Linked DNA regions of Rubripirellula tenax. The protein of the gene in region 1 interacts with the protein of each later gene in a pairwise test. Links are inferred from orthologs where the notes say so. Each region holds a gene or a part of one and is shown in the gene's direction. Other genes may lie near its edges.

The links.
Region 2: the proteins of sufU (region 1) and Poly51_RS15170 interact in binary tests that used the Escherichia coli proteins (3 or more experiments, as listed by UniProt). The link is inferred for Rubripirellula tenax from one-to-one orthologs.

Annotation. Positions count from the first base shown.
Region 1 is NZ_SJPW01000001.1:35,179-42,233, forward strand. What follows is about bases 2,432-5,194. They hold sufU (Fe-S cluster assembly sulfur transfer protein SufU), read left to right. Parts: upstream 2,432-3,469; coding sequence 3,470-3,919; downstream 3,920-5,194. Other genes in these bases: Poly51_RS00155 (lipopolysaccharide biosynthesis protein), read right to left, coding at 2,432-2,634; Poly51_RS00160 (hypothetical protein), read right to left, coding at 2,647-3,291; Poly51_RS00170 (aminotransferase class V-fold PLP-dependent enzyme), read left to right, coding at 3,916-5,194. Also shown: Poly51_RS00145 (isocitrate/isopropylmalate dehydrogenase family protein), read right to left, coding at 1-227; Poly51_RS00150 (DMT family transporter), read right to left, coding at 270-1,295; more of Poly51_RS00155, read right to left, coding at 1,288-2,431; more of Poly51_RS00170, read left to right, coding at 5,195-5,202; Poly51_RS00175 (aldo/keto reductase), read right to left, coding at 5,210-6,100; Poly51_RS00180 (BBP7 family outer membrane beta-barrel protein), read right to left, coding at 6,311-7,055. UniProt on the Escherichia coli protein: A scaffold on which IscS assembles Fe-S clusters. Exists as 2 interconverting forms, a structured (S) and disordered (D) form. The D-state is the preferred substrate for IscS.
Region 2 is NZ_SJPW01000004.1:163,522-170,733, forward strand. What follows is about bases 1,979-4,898. They hold Poly51_RS15170 (cysteine desulfurase family protein), read left to right. Parts: upstream 1,979-2,815; coding sequence 2,816-3,982; downstream 3,983-4,898. Other genes in these bases: Poly51_RS15160 (DUF3592 domain-containing protein), read left to right, coding at 1,979-2,127; Poly51_RS15165 (phosphoesterase), read left to right, coding at 2,194-2,805; Poly51_RS15175 (hypothetical protein), read left to right, coding at 4,174-4,898. Outside these bases: Poly51_RS15155 (S26 family signal peptidase), read left to right, coding at 1-976; more of Poly51_RS15160, read left to right, coding at 1,066-1,978; more of Poly51_RS15175, read left to right, coding at 4,899-5,994; Poly51_RS15180 (response regulator), read left to right, coding at 6,917-7,212. UniProt on the Escherichia coli protein: Master enzyme that delivers sulfur to a number of partners involved in Fe-S cluster assembly, tRNA modification or cofactor biosynthesis. Catalyzes the removal of elemental sulfur from cysteine to produce alanine.

The DNA of each region.
Region 1 (7,055 bases):
CCCAACAACACCGCGTCCGAAGACTGGCAAGCCGCAAACGTCGAATCGGGCAACGCGTTGCCGTTTCGTTGGTATTCACCAACGCCGACGCTGTGGTGCTGAAAATCGAAGGCCACGCCGGCCAATCGCCGCTCGACCTCTTGAAGCAATCTCACTGATTCGTCACACACTTCAGGGCCGATTCCGTCGCCTCCCAAAACTGCGATCTTGAAAGTTCGTTTGCTCATTGTCCGACCGATTTCCTGGGTTTGAAGTGATGGTCACCCATGCTAACCGATCCCGTCACGGCGTGGTTCGGGCCACAGTGCTAAAACGTTGGCCGCAAGAATCAAACCGCCGCCGATCAACAGAGGCCAACTGAATGTTTCGTTGGCGTATGCGATCCCACAGCTGCCCGCGATCACGGCGGGCAGAAACATTGCCCACGTCGACGCAAAAAATGGCTCGGTCGTGTAGATCACCGCAGCCTGTGTCGCAGACAAAAAGGGTTGGTATTTGTTCATCCAAGCGAACGCCAACAGGGACGGAAACATACCAAGAATCCCAATCAAGCCAAAGAATTGTGGCTGAACGATCAGGTCGACCCAAGACGCCTGGATCGCGGTTTCGGGCCCACGGACGTTCAAACCGGCAAAGGTGATGGCGCCCAAAATCGTTACCGTTGCAAACATGCCCGGCGTAAAGGCGATCGATTCGTAGCGTTTGCCGAAGTAGTCAATCAGAATGATCTGAGCGCTGAAGAAAAGTGCGCCGACAATCGTTACAGAGTCCCCCCAAGACCATCGCTCCATCACGTCCGAGGCAAGCGATACGCCGCCGGGATGAACCCGTACCATTTCGGTCAACACCGTCACGCCGACAAGTGCCAATGCCACACCCGCCATCACCGTCCTTCGTGGCAATCGTTTCCGAATGACGGTTGAAAACAACGGCGTGAATACGACGGCCAAACTGGTCAAAAAGCCGCTTCGGGATGCCGAGATCGAACCGAGTCCGATGACCTGTAACAGCAGTCCACAATAAAAAAAGGATCCCAGCGCGATTCCAGCCAACAGGTGCGGCTTGCCAACCCGTTTCATCGTGTTGCGAAAAAGGATCACGAACATCACCAAAGCCAATCCGAAACGGATGGAGATCATCCATGCGGCGGATGCCGTCCGCAGCCAAGCCGATCCTTCGGCTAGGGGAAAGTGATCGTCGACTTGTAGGTTCAACGCCCTCATGATCGGAAACGTCGCGCCCCACATCGCATTGACAATGATCAATACGATGACCGCGCGTTGACGATCAGACATGGTTCACCGATTGCATTTGGTCCAGACGGCGATTCGCCATCTTGGCATTGATTAAAGAAAGTGAAGTCACCGTAACGCAGTACGCGATCGCCGCGCCAAGGACTCCGTAAGTGCGAAACAAAACGATCGTTAGCCCGCCCATGACCACCGCATGCCCGAGCAGGTTGATCAGCAGTCGCCGCCGCTCTTTGGCGAACAGCAAAAAGATCGGCGCAATCGAAAAGTACGTCCACACGCTCGAACCGGCCGCGATGACGCAAGTCGCCGCATAGGCCGACCGATACTCTTGGCCGTAAAGCCCCAATATTGGTTTACCCATCACGACGACGGTCGTCATGAAGATCGCGATCCCGATTGCCAACAAACGATGGCGCCGACGCTTCATCACGACGCCTTTGGCGTAGTCGTTCGTGGTCAGAATCTCGGACATCGTCGGTTGAAAGTACTTGTCGGTGGACTTCGAAAGCAGCAGGATCAAGCAACCGGTTTCCATGGCCGGCCCCAGCAGCGCGACTTGGCCTTCGATGTGTTCCACGTGGTGGGCGATCACCAACGTGGCGCGGAAAAACCACGCGACCGAGAACCCGAACGCCATGTAAGTGACGCCTTCAAGGATCCATGACTTCACGTTGGTTGTCGGTGGAACTCGCGGATTTTTTGATCGCGTGTGTCGGAAACTGATCCAAGCGACGCAGGCCGTCGATGCGACCATGCCAACCAGGCTGCCGCCGGCAAAACAAACGACCGCACTTCGGGCCGACATCCCGTCGTGGCTTGCCACCCAGCCGATCGCGGCCAATGTCACAATCGGCACCGCGATTCGGGCGATCGTCGTCGCCAGCGACGCGTATCGAAACGCCAGCATCAAATCGATTGCGACTCCGAATAGCGCCATCGCGGGCAAGAACACCAAGCCCAGATCCATCACCCGTTCGGACAATCCCGATCGGATCGAATGTTCGACCGACGTGGCCGCCAACGCCAAAACCAACGACGTCAACAGCGTGCCCGCGATGGCGAATCGAACGTAGCCCGAGAGGCGATCGATTCGATCGGACGCAACGTATTGCGGAATCGCTTTGAGCCCAAACTTGCCAAAGCCGGCTTCGCCCAACGACGACAACAACCCCAGCGTGGCGATCGCGCCGATGTATTGTTCGAAATCGGCTTGGGGCAGATTCCGAGCGAGCACGATCGTGATGGCGTAACCAATACCCACACCCACGACGTTGCAAATGATCAACCAAACGGGGGCAAAATCGAAGGCGTTCGTGTCGTCCGTTGCGATATCGCTGATAATGTTGTCGGGTGTCGGCAGGGTTTCATGGGCGTGGCTCAAGGGCCATCCAGTCTACTTCGATTCGGCACCGGTGATCATGCCTTCGATCGGATTGAGAAACGGACGCGAATCGCGACCGAGTCGTTCGAACAAACCGAGCGTTTCGTTGAAGTCCAAATCGGTCGACTGAACTCGTTCGGCCGGTACCAAGACGACATGACCGATCCAAGTGTCGGGCGCGCCCGGAAAATACACGACGACCAATCCGCTTGGCAAACGATCGGCTTCCATCGCAATACGATAGCCCTCGGGGCAAGTGACCAATACTGGCTTCAGCGATGGGCCGCCGCTGTCGTGCTTCAAGTTTCCCGCCAACAAGTCCTTGTAGATCGCATACTTGGGAAAGACCGTGATCAGTTGCTTCTCGATCGTCGACGAAAACTTTTTCCCGATCGCCCGTCGTGCAACCACGCCGGCGAAGAAACATGCGAAAACGATGATCGCTACAGACGCCGAGAATAAAAACGCGATTCCGGTCGCCGTGTTGACGGGAACCCACTCGGGCAGCGAATCGCCCAGCGGAACGGCGACCGCCGAGACGATGCTGTAGACCTGGCCCAACAACCCCAGCGTTACCGCCAACGGAAGGAGGAAAAAGAGTCCGCCAATGGCAGTCGAACGCAGGAATCCGACCGATTCGTGAATCTTATCGCGCATCAGCAATATCTTTCGGCGAGGGGGGCGTCAGTACGTCGGCCCATCCTAGGGATGCCGACGCCAGTAGCTAGTAGGCTGATGTACTGGCCTGTCAGGGCGCGAGGGGGGCTGACCATTTTTGACAACAAACATAGACTTAATTGCTTCCCGCCTACATCACCCCGTGATCTCCATAGCGATGTCCGAACAAGATATTTACGAAGAACACGTTCTCGACCATTACGAAGACCCCTACCACCGGGGTCCGTTTGAGTCGGCGACTCATGCCCACGACGGAAAGAACCCGCTGTGCGGTGACGTGATCCACATCGATTTGAAGTTATCGGACGATGGGAAGATCGATGAAGCGTGGTTTGACGGCCAAGGTTGTGTGATCAGCCAAGCATCGGCGTCGATGTTGATCGAAAAAATCGAAGGCAAGTCGCTGAAGGAAGTGCTGCAGTTTTCGGCCACCGACATGTTGGAACTTTTCGGCCCCAAGCTGACACCGAACCGGCAAAAATGCTGTTTGTTGTCTTGGCGAGTCTTGCAAACCGCGGTTCATTCGCCCGTCGGCAGCCCCGGCGAAGCAACCAATGGTGAGGACGGCGCCAGTTTTGGCGGTCCAAGTTTGGGCGAAGAATCATGACGCCGACCGCCACCGCCGTCGCGAACGATTTTGACCCTAACGTCTATCGCGCCGATTTTCCGATTTTGGAACGTCGCGTCGCCAGCGGCGCTTCGCTGGCATTTTTGGATAACGCTGCCAGTACTCAGCGTCCGGCAGCGGTCATCGAAGCGATGAACGACTGCTACCGTTCGTACTATGCCAACGTTCATCGCGGTATTCACACTCTCAGCGAAGAATCGACGCACGCGTACGAACAAGCGAGAGAGTCTGTCGCCGCCTTCTTGAACGCTGCCGCGGCGCGCGAGGTGATCTTCACCGCCGGCACCACCGCATCGATCAACACGGTCGCACGATCATGGGGCGATGCCACCGTGGGGCCCGGTGATGTCATCCTACTGACCATTGCCGAACACCACGCCAACATCGTTCCCTGGCACCAATTGGCCCAGCGCAGCGGATGCCGTGTCGAGTTCTTGCCGATCAACGACGACTATACAATCAACGACGAAGTCGTCTCGGCGGCGCTGCAACGGTTCCAGCCAAAGATGTTTGCGATGACGGCGGCCAGCAACACGCTGGGAACCATTTTCCCGGTCGCCCGGTGGACCAAGTTGGCTCACGACCATGGTGCAACGGTGCTCGTCGACGCGGCTCAAGCGGCGCCGCACCAAGTCGTCGATGTGCAAGCTTGGGATGCCGACTTTGTCGCGTTTAGTGGTCACAAAATTTGCGGGCCGACGGGCATCGGCGTCCTTTTCGGAAAAGAGTCGCTGCTCGACGCGATGCCGCCTTTCTTGGGTGGTGGCGGCATGATTCGCGACGTGACGACGTCGGGGTTCACGTCGGCGGCGCTGCCCGAGAAGTTCGAAGCTGGCACGCCACCGATTGCCGAAGCGATTGGTTTGGCAGCCGCGACGCGGTACATCACCGCGGTGGGACTCGATCGCATCGCCGCACACGAGCATGTTTTGTGCGAACACGCCGAATCCCAGCTACGTCAAATCGACGGAGTGCGAATCGTCGGCCCGACACCCGATAAAAAAGGCGGCATCATCGGGCTGCACATTGCCGGCGTTCACGCTCACGACGTTTCCCAGCACTTGGATACGCGTGGCATCGCCGTCCGAGCCGGCCACCACTGCACGATGCCCTTGCATCATCATTTGAACTTGGCCGCAACGGCGCGAGCAAGCTTTTACTTCTACAACACGATCGAAGAAGCCGACCGCTTGGTCGAAGCGATCGTTGAAGTCCAAAAGAAGTTCGCCCCATCGGGACGGAAACGCCAGAAACGAAGCTGAGCCTCGCCTAGACGATTGCGTCAAGCATTGCCAGTTCATCGGCGGTCAACCGCGTCGCAGCGGCGATTTCCGCTGCTTGTTCCGGACGTCTAGCTCCGACCAATGTCGCCGCCACGCCGGGCTGAGAAGCCGCCCAGCCGATCGACAATTGGGCAATCGTTTTGCCGGTCGATTCGCGAATGCCTTGCATCTTGTCCAGCACATCGTGGGCGTGCGATCGAGCGTCGCCTTGGAAGACTTCATAGTTCGGCCGACTGTCGCCTTCGGCAAACACGTGATCGCGAGCGATTCGTCCGGCCAACAGACCCTTCATCAACGCCCAATAAACGTGGACGTCGTACCCGGCCTTTGCGGCCGCGGGAATGAAGTGATCTAGCGATTGCCGTTGCAACAGATTCAACGGGCACTGGACCGACGAACATGCGACTGCACCGGAGAAACGTCGCAACTGGTCCTCGTCCACGTTGCAGACACCGACGCGAACCGCTAGTCCGCGATTCATCAGATCGCCCATCGCTTCCGCTGAAGTTTCGATGGCGACACTCGGATCGGGCGAATGCAACATCAGCAGGTCGAACTTTTCGATTCCGATTCGCTTGAGCGATGTTTCGGCATCGGCGACCAATGTCGTGGGTTGCCCATCGACAACTCGCTTGCGATCAGCCGACCAGCGTTGGCCGACTTTGCCCGTGACGGCAAACCGATCGCGGTCGCCCCGGAGGTAGCGTCCCAGAAGTCGATCGCTCTCGCCGTCGTAGCCGTAGCTGAACGCGGTATCAAAAGCTGTGATGCCGCCATCGATGGCCGCGGTCATCGTCGCGTCAGCGTCTTGGGAGGTGACACCGATGGTTGTGACGCCGGCGAGGGGCCAGAGACCGAAAATGACGGGAGATGACATGCGGATCGTATTCTTGAAGGCTAACGGCGGATGATGCAAAGGGCTTCCATCATCAGTTGCACGCCGTCCGTCATCAATCGCAAATCACCAACGAAAGAAGCTTGGCGGACATTTCCGCCAAGCTTCAAATGGTTATTTTCGCGTGTGGCGACTCCAAAGCGGTGTTCCGGACTGCTTTTCGAGTCGGAGCCGCCGGACGATATTCGCCGCTTAGAAGTCGATGACAACGCCCAGGTCGAGACCATGGACCCACAATCCGTCGTCGCCATCGTTGACGCCGTTGAATGTCGGGTTGGTGAAGTCCGTAACATTCACGCCGTCAACCATCCGGTCGATGGTGCCACCGTTCAGGGCGACGTTATCGAAGTAGATGAAGCTGTAGCCGACAGTGAAGGCAACGTTCTTGCGAAAGTTGTATCCGATCTTGAAGTTGGCTTCCGGAGCGAAGGCGAACACGTCGCGTTCAACTGATACGGGAGTTCCGTTCGGATTGACACCGGCAAGTACACCACCGGCCTGCGTGACGGGTGCCACGTTGGAACCGACGAATCGTTCATCGCGTGTCTTCGATCCACGAACGTTGACCATCTGGTTCATGTTACCCAAGTGCACCTTGGTCAACGAACTGACCGTCCAGCAACCGCGTTGCATGATCATATCGAAACCGATTTGACCACCGTTGAACTCGTTCTCGGTGTCGAATTGATCGACAAACGATCGCGACAATCCGGCCGGGTTTCCGCCGATGGTGATCAGGTTGATCGTTTCGCTGCGAATGCTCAACGAATCGTCGATGTTGAAGTGCGAGTAACCGCCGATCAAGTCCACGTTGCAGTGCTGGCCGCGTCCCAAACGCAATCGTGCGTAGGCTTCAGCCGCCATGATGTCCAACGAGCTTTCCGCTTGCAAGTTGCCTCGGAACCGACCCGCTTGATTGATTTCAATCGCATCTTCG
Region 2 (7,212 bases), on another replicon or contig:
CCCGAAACCGGATATCTTTCGTATCACAGGTGCCTCGATGGCACCCACGATGATGGGGGAAACACGCCAAGCTCGGTGCCAGCCATGCGGACTGGATTGGCCGGTCGACGCAGCGATGGCCGACTACGGCGTGTGCTGGCACTGTGGCGAGCCGGTGAAAGCCGACGAGCCGAAGGCGGGTGACCGCGTCGAGGTGCGGGCGATTGATGAGATTCGCACCGGTGACCTCGTCGCCTTTCATCGCGACGATCTTGCCAGCGTCAAACGCATCGTCGGTGTTCCCGGAGCCACTATTGGACTTCGCGGATTAGAATTGCGGGTGAATGATCGGGCGATTCGAAGCGAGGCTCGATTACCGGTTGACTTGGACGATCATCGTGCGGTGTCGCGATGGCGTCCGACCATTCGATCCGAGGATCGACATTGGAGCTTGGATGCTCGCGACGCGACATGGATCGTTTATCACCACGCAAGCGTGCACGACCAAAACCGCCCCAGTCCCGTGTGGGACGACTATCCGGTCAACCTGGGCCTGTCTCGTCCACTTGAATCGGTTCAAAATCTTGAACTCTGCTGCGACGTGATCGACGCTTCGACGGATGCCGTGTTGCGAGTGCTTCAGTACGGCGACTCAGGAATCTGCTTCGCGGACGTGATGCTTCGTGCGGGTGAGAAGGTTTATATCTCGGCGGACCAACTGTTCTCCGGCAAGCTACATGAGCTTGCACCGGAGACGCCCATCGCCTTCCGCATCCAGTCTGGTTCCGCCGCCGTAGCCGGTTTGTCGATCTACCGATCGGTGTTGTACCGACTTCGGCGGCGTGACGACCGCAGCCGATATCCGATCGCCCTCGGCGACGGGCAATACTTTGTCCTTGGCGACAACGTACCCATTTCGATCGACAGCCGCGATCATGGCCCGATCCCCGAGTCTAAAATCATCGGCAAAGTGGTCGTGCTGCCGTCCTCGCCTTAGGTTGATTGGCAACGGCGGTGGCGAGTCTTCTTTCCGGCCCTTATAACCAACGACGATAGAAATCGGCTGTTTTGGGAGTCTCGTCGACGATGCAACGTAGCGTTGGTTTAATTTTCTTTGGCGTCTTTGCGATTGCCGGACTGGGACTTGGTGTTGTCACGCTTGGCGGGCTGGCCCGTTGGTTCGGTGGGCTGGGTTGGCAGTCCGTGCCAGCGACCGCCGAGGTGTTGCGGATCGACGAAGACCGTGATTCCGAGGGAACGTCCTATCGGATCGAGTGTCGCTATCGGTATCAGTTTGGTGCACAGGAATTCGTGAGCGATCGAGTCAGCTTCTTTGACGTCGGTTCGTCCAGCGACACCTACGCAAGAACATTGCATCGTGAACTGTACGCTGCCAATGAGGCCGGCACGATGACTTGCTTGGTCAATCCCAGCGATCCGTCGCAAGCGGTTCTTGATGGTCGGATTCAATCGGCGATGCTCGGTTTTACGCTCTTGTTTTTGATGTCGCACGGCAGCGTCGGTGTTGCCGGACTGGCGTATTTGTGGGCGACTGTACCACCGCGCCTGGACGATGGGCGTTATCGGTTGGTTTCCGATCACGCGGGCAAACGCTCGTCGTCGATCGCGATGCTGGGTCTGCACAGTGTTTCGTTGGCCATGGCCGTCACGATCGCGATTTCGGGAATTGGGGCTGGGCAATGGGGCGCGATCGTGCCGATGGTTTTGGCGGCGGTTTCCGCCGTGGTTGTCTACTTTTGCTGGCGATACGTTTTCGAAAAGCAGCCTTCGATCGGCCGGCTTTGGTTGCCCGACCAGGACGGAAAAACCATGGGTTTGAGATTGCCGTGGTCGGCTGCGGAACCGATCGATTTGGAAATCCGATGGGTTTTGCCGCCGCGTGATTCCGAGCAAACCGGCGTGGAAAACATTGAATCCCCCGGCGAGTCGGTGCAAGGTCGCGTCCTAGATCAGCGGATCGAATTCGATGCTTCCGCACCGCCGTCGCAGTGGTGGGATAAGGCCGCTTCGGAATCGCCGACGAAGGTGAAGCTAGAAATGGTGGGGACGATTGCCGGCCGCGGCTACCAAGACTCGTTCACATTGACAGGGGATGCGTTGGCGGCGGTGCGACCGTCGCCTACTTGAGCTTCGGCGTCGATACGCATCAACTGACGCATCACCATCCGCCGCGTTTCAACCGGAGCCATCGACTTGTCGGCCAAAGAAGAACATATCCTCGTTATTCCCGCTTCCGTCATTGATGCGATCGGCGATCTCAATGGATTCGAGCCCGATGTGGATCGATTCTTGCAACCGATTCTGGCCAGTGATGCGTTGGCGTTTCACCCGCGCAGTCAGATGGAAACAGATCCGTCGTTCAAGCAATTGATCCCGTACGTTTTGCTGGAATGGACCGACGGCGACGGAGTCGTCCACCTGTTCACGTACACTCGGGGCGGCGGTTCAGGTGAAAAACGCCTTCACGCAAAACGTAGCGTCGGCATTGGCGGTCACATCAGCGAAGAAGACGCCGCCGGCGGTGCCGATCCATACGCGACCGGAATGCAGCGAGAACTCGCCGAAGAAATCCAGCTCGCCTCGGACTACACCGAATCAAAAGCCGGACTGATATACGATCCGTCCAACGACGTCGGCAAGGTTCACGTCGGCGTCGTCCACCGATTCGTGTTGAAGAGTCCGGAAGTAAAAAGTAACGAAGCCGACTTGGCCGACGGCGGCTTCGTCGCGGTCGAAACGCTGAAGGCAGAACGCGACGGTTTGGAAACGTGGAGCCAATTGGCCATCGACGCAATCTACGGTTGATCGAACGCTCATGATTTATCTGGACAATCATTCGACGACTCGCTGCGACACTGCGGTCGTCGATGCGATGTTGCCCTGGTTGACCCAGGAATACGGGAACCCACACAGCAGCCACGCCGCGGGGATTGCGGCCGCGGACATCATTGGTCGATCCATCGCCACAGTGGCTGGCCTTGTCGGTGCGAAGCCCGACTCGATCGTTTTCACCAGCGGCGCGACCGAGTCAAACAACTTGGCGATTCGCGGCGTGTGTTTGCATCCTCGCCAAAAACGCCGCCACATTGTGACTGTCACGACCGAGCATCCGGCGGTCTTGGATGTGGTCGAGGACCTGAAACGAGACGGGTTTCGCGTCACCATTGTCCCTGTGATTCAAAGCGGTTCGCCCGGCGCCGGCATCGTCGACATCGATCGATTGGCCGCGGCGATCGATGACGATACGGCCATCGTTTCGGTGATGGCCGCGAACAATGAAGTCGGCTCGATCGCCCCAATGCGAGCGATCGCGGATCTGGTTCATGACCGCGGCGCAGTGCTGCACTGTGACGCGACCCAAGTATTGGGCCGCTCGCCGATCGACATCGCGGCAATGGATATCGACTTGGTCAGCGGTTCGGCGCACAAATTTTATGGGCCCAAGGGAATCGGTGTGCTGGTGGTCGGCGGAGGCGATCGACGTATCCGGTTGCGGCCGCAAATCGTTGGCGGCGGCCAGCAACGAGGCATCCGAAGTGGCACGATGGCACCGGCGATGGCTGTCGGTCTGGCGCGTGCCCTCGAAATCTGTACCGAATCGATGGACGCCGACCGAGTCCGTATTCGGGCGATGCGAGACACGTTGTGGCAGCGACTGTGCGACGGCATCGCGGGCATCGAATTGAACGGGCCCGCGCTCGGTGGCGACGATCGGTTGGCGGGAAACCTGAACTTTCGACTGCCGACGATCGAGGGCGAATCGTGGATGGCGGCGGCAGCCGAAGTCGCGTTCAGCACCGGGTCGGCGTGCAGCAACGTTGATCCGACGCCCAGTCATGTGTTGATGGCAATGGGGTTGAGCGAGTCCGAAGCACGGCGGAGTGCCCGGTTTGGAATCGGGCGGTTCAACACCATGGATGAAATGGAACGGGCGTCCGCGATTCTGGTCGAGGCCCGAGATCGGCTGGCGAATCTGGCTTGATGCGAGCTTCGCCAAAGCACGCACATTGCCCGTTTTGTTGGGGCCGCGTTCCACGGTGCCAATTGCCCACAGAATCTCTCTTTACCCCGTCGCCGGGTCGCCGTTAGGATTGGCGTGAAACCTGAGAGAGAGGCTGCGCGGATGGCACATTAAACTCTCTCAGTTCCAAAACGTCACTGAAGGATACAGCGATGGGCGGAGTCCCGGTGCTAATGTTGATCGCCTCCATGGGCATGGGGATCACGTACGGATGGCAACCCGATGAGAGCGGCGACGGTGTGGAATACATCGTTCAAGTACCGCCCTCGGAAATTGATCAATTGCGGCGGATCGGTGAGATCAGCAGTGCGATTGATCCGCGCGTGCGCGGCCGAGTCAGCAAAATCGTGATTCGCGTCGGCGACGGCCCGTTGCCGCGGAAAACACCGCTCGGCACGGTCGCCCAATCGGACGTTTCGCCGATTCCAATCCCTCAAATGTCGAATCCAGCCTCCGGCGATGGCGTGCTCACCTCGTCCGCCCAAACAACTTTGATGAAGCCCGATCCTCAATCGGGTTCCACAGGTCAGTCCGGATTCAGTTTCCCAAATTCGCTGCCCCCGTCACTCGCCGACATCCCCGATAACGCTCGCAAGAACTTCGACCAAGCCGGACGCGAGATCGTTGACCGGGCCGGAGAGCAACTCAAACGCGCTTTTGGCGGTGGAAATGCGAACGCCAATGCGGCTGCCGCTGGCGCGGATCCTAGATTGTCGGGCGTGGTACCGCCGCCAGCGACCCGGTCTCGCACAGGAAGCAATTCATCGTTTGAACCGCCTGCGTTCGTCGGGCCTCCCAATTTGGGCAACAACCAATCGGGACAGGGTTGGCCGTCCACATCGCCCGCGACCCGAGACAATTCGTGGGGAGATCCCTCGTTGGCGTCTCGGAATGGTTCGCCGTCGACGAATCCGGCGGCACGAGATGCTAATGAAACCAATCCGTTCGCGACGACAGGCCTGCGTTCGACCGATACCTTTGGTCGGCCACCGGCTGGACTTTCGACACCCACGGCCTACGGTCGCGATGTTCAAGCCAACAGCAACCCCGCCGCTCGCAACCCCGCGACGCCGCAGCCAACCCAGTACGAACAGTTGCTGGCTGACCAGCGTGCCCGCGAGTTGCAACAGCTAGCAATGGACGACGCCGCTGCGAGAACTCGCGCCACGACAACGAGTCCACGACCGGGCTACGAATCCGTTTCAGGTGCTGCTCCGAATCGCCCCGATTACCGCGAAGCCACCAGCACGACGCCCGATTCAAGATTGTCGACCGCACAGGTGAACGCGGGTGCTTGGTTCGTTGACGAAAGCGAACGGATCTTCGACACCCGACGCAATTTGATGCCCGGCGAACGATTGGGATTGGCGAGTTCCAGTTTCGGTTACCCGGCGAGTACTTACCCGAATTCGAGTGCCTACCCGAATGCGGCAAGTCCACCTGTGGATCCGCGCTACGCGACGAATAGCACCCAGTCACGCCAGCCGCGGACTTACGATTCGACTTCCGTCGCGCCGCCCGCGTTTGCCAGTCCTTCGGACCGAGATACCAATGGGCAATCAAGGCAAGCCGCGGACGATCGTTGGCCTCCTTCGCGGCCTGTATCTGCCCCCAGCACCGGTTACGACAATCGGCGTCCGGCGTACGAGACGGATCGAAGCTATGCTGACCGTTACCCCGAAGAACAATCATCGGCTTATCGCGAAAATCCGCCGGCAAGCCGTGCAGACTACGAGACGAGAACCCGCCCCGCTGCGCAGAATCCGGTGTCGACAACGCCGGCTGTGGGGACCAGCCCCATCAGCTTTGAGCCCGCGCCGGAGATCGCTGCCCAACGTTTGTTCAACGGTTTGCTACTGATTTCTTTCGTGGCCAATGTCTACTTGGTGTTCTGGCTCAAGAACCTAAGACTCCAGTTTCGTGACATGGTCGCCACGAAGCGATTGGCCGGAAATGGTGGCTCCGCCGCGTAGCTCTGACGAGCAGGGCGTCGTCGAAATATAAAATCGAGACGTTCGGGATAGCGACCTCCGCCAAGTTCACCAGCCTGGAGAGGGCCTAAGCATGCGCTGTGATGGGGGGTCGTTCTCCACGCGATGCCCCGCGCAAACAGCCGGTAGTCCGGCGTGAGAACTTCGAAAGCTCAGGTGACTCGACGGCGATCCGGTGCGGTTTTAGTCGAAAATACGCCCGGATCACTCCTTTCAATTGTCGGAATAGCTAGTCGTACACATTTTTTGATCGCAAAGAGGGTAGGGCATTTTGTCGCACTTTCGGCGCGCATTCAAATTGTGAACTTCAAAGTTTGCCGGCCGAAGAATCGCGGATTTATCGTCAAATCCGGCATTTTTGCGATACTTTCCGGTTTTTTTCCCATCCGCATCCGTCGTGTTCGAGCCCCACCCAGCGGGTATGGCTCTCCGGTTGACCGCCAGGCACCCCACATATTTTTGACGACTTCTACTCCACGTGGGGTACGAGGGATTGTCCTAGCGGTACAATTCAACAGTTCGAGAGTTTGCGTCTGAGATTTTCAATCAATTTCGTCACAAGCTTAATGACGGGGCCTACTTGGGTACGCGTTTTGAGTGAGCAGTCATTCGTGGCTGTCGCTGTCAAATCGCGTCGATTTCCAAGCTTGTCTATCGGCTCCCCATTGAGAGAAAGTGATTAAGTTTTGAGCTGCTACGAAGGTTGATCAGTTCTTTTGTAGCGTCATCCGAATTCAGTCCGGCGTGGTTTTGAAGCGGCGATGAGTGGTCTCACTCATTCCTGTCACAAGCGATCGCCATGATCTCCGCGTTCCCTACGCCCGATTACGAAAAGATTCGTTGGACAATTCGTCCCGGGGTATCCAGTTTTACCTGTGGCTTTTCTTCACACTTGGATAATGAAATGAGTAAGAAAATTTTGATTGTGGATGATCATGAGATCATTCGCTTGGGCGTAAAAGTGATGCTCGAAGGAACCGAATTGGATGTTGCCGCCGAAGCAACAACAGCCGCAGAAGCACTTGCAGCGGTCGAAAAGTCGACTCCTGATGCCGTGCTGATGGACATCCGAATGGAGGGTGGCGATGGGTTGAACGCGCTGGGGCGAATGAAGCTGGACCATCCCGATCTGCCAATCGTGCTTTTCTCCGCCTACGACAACCCGACATACATTGCCCGCGCCGTCGCGCTCGGTGCATC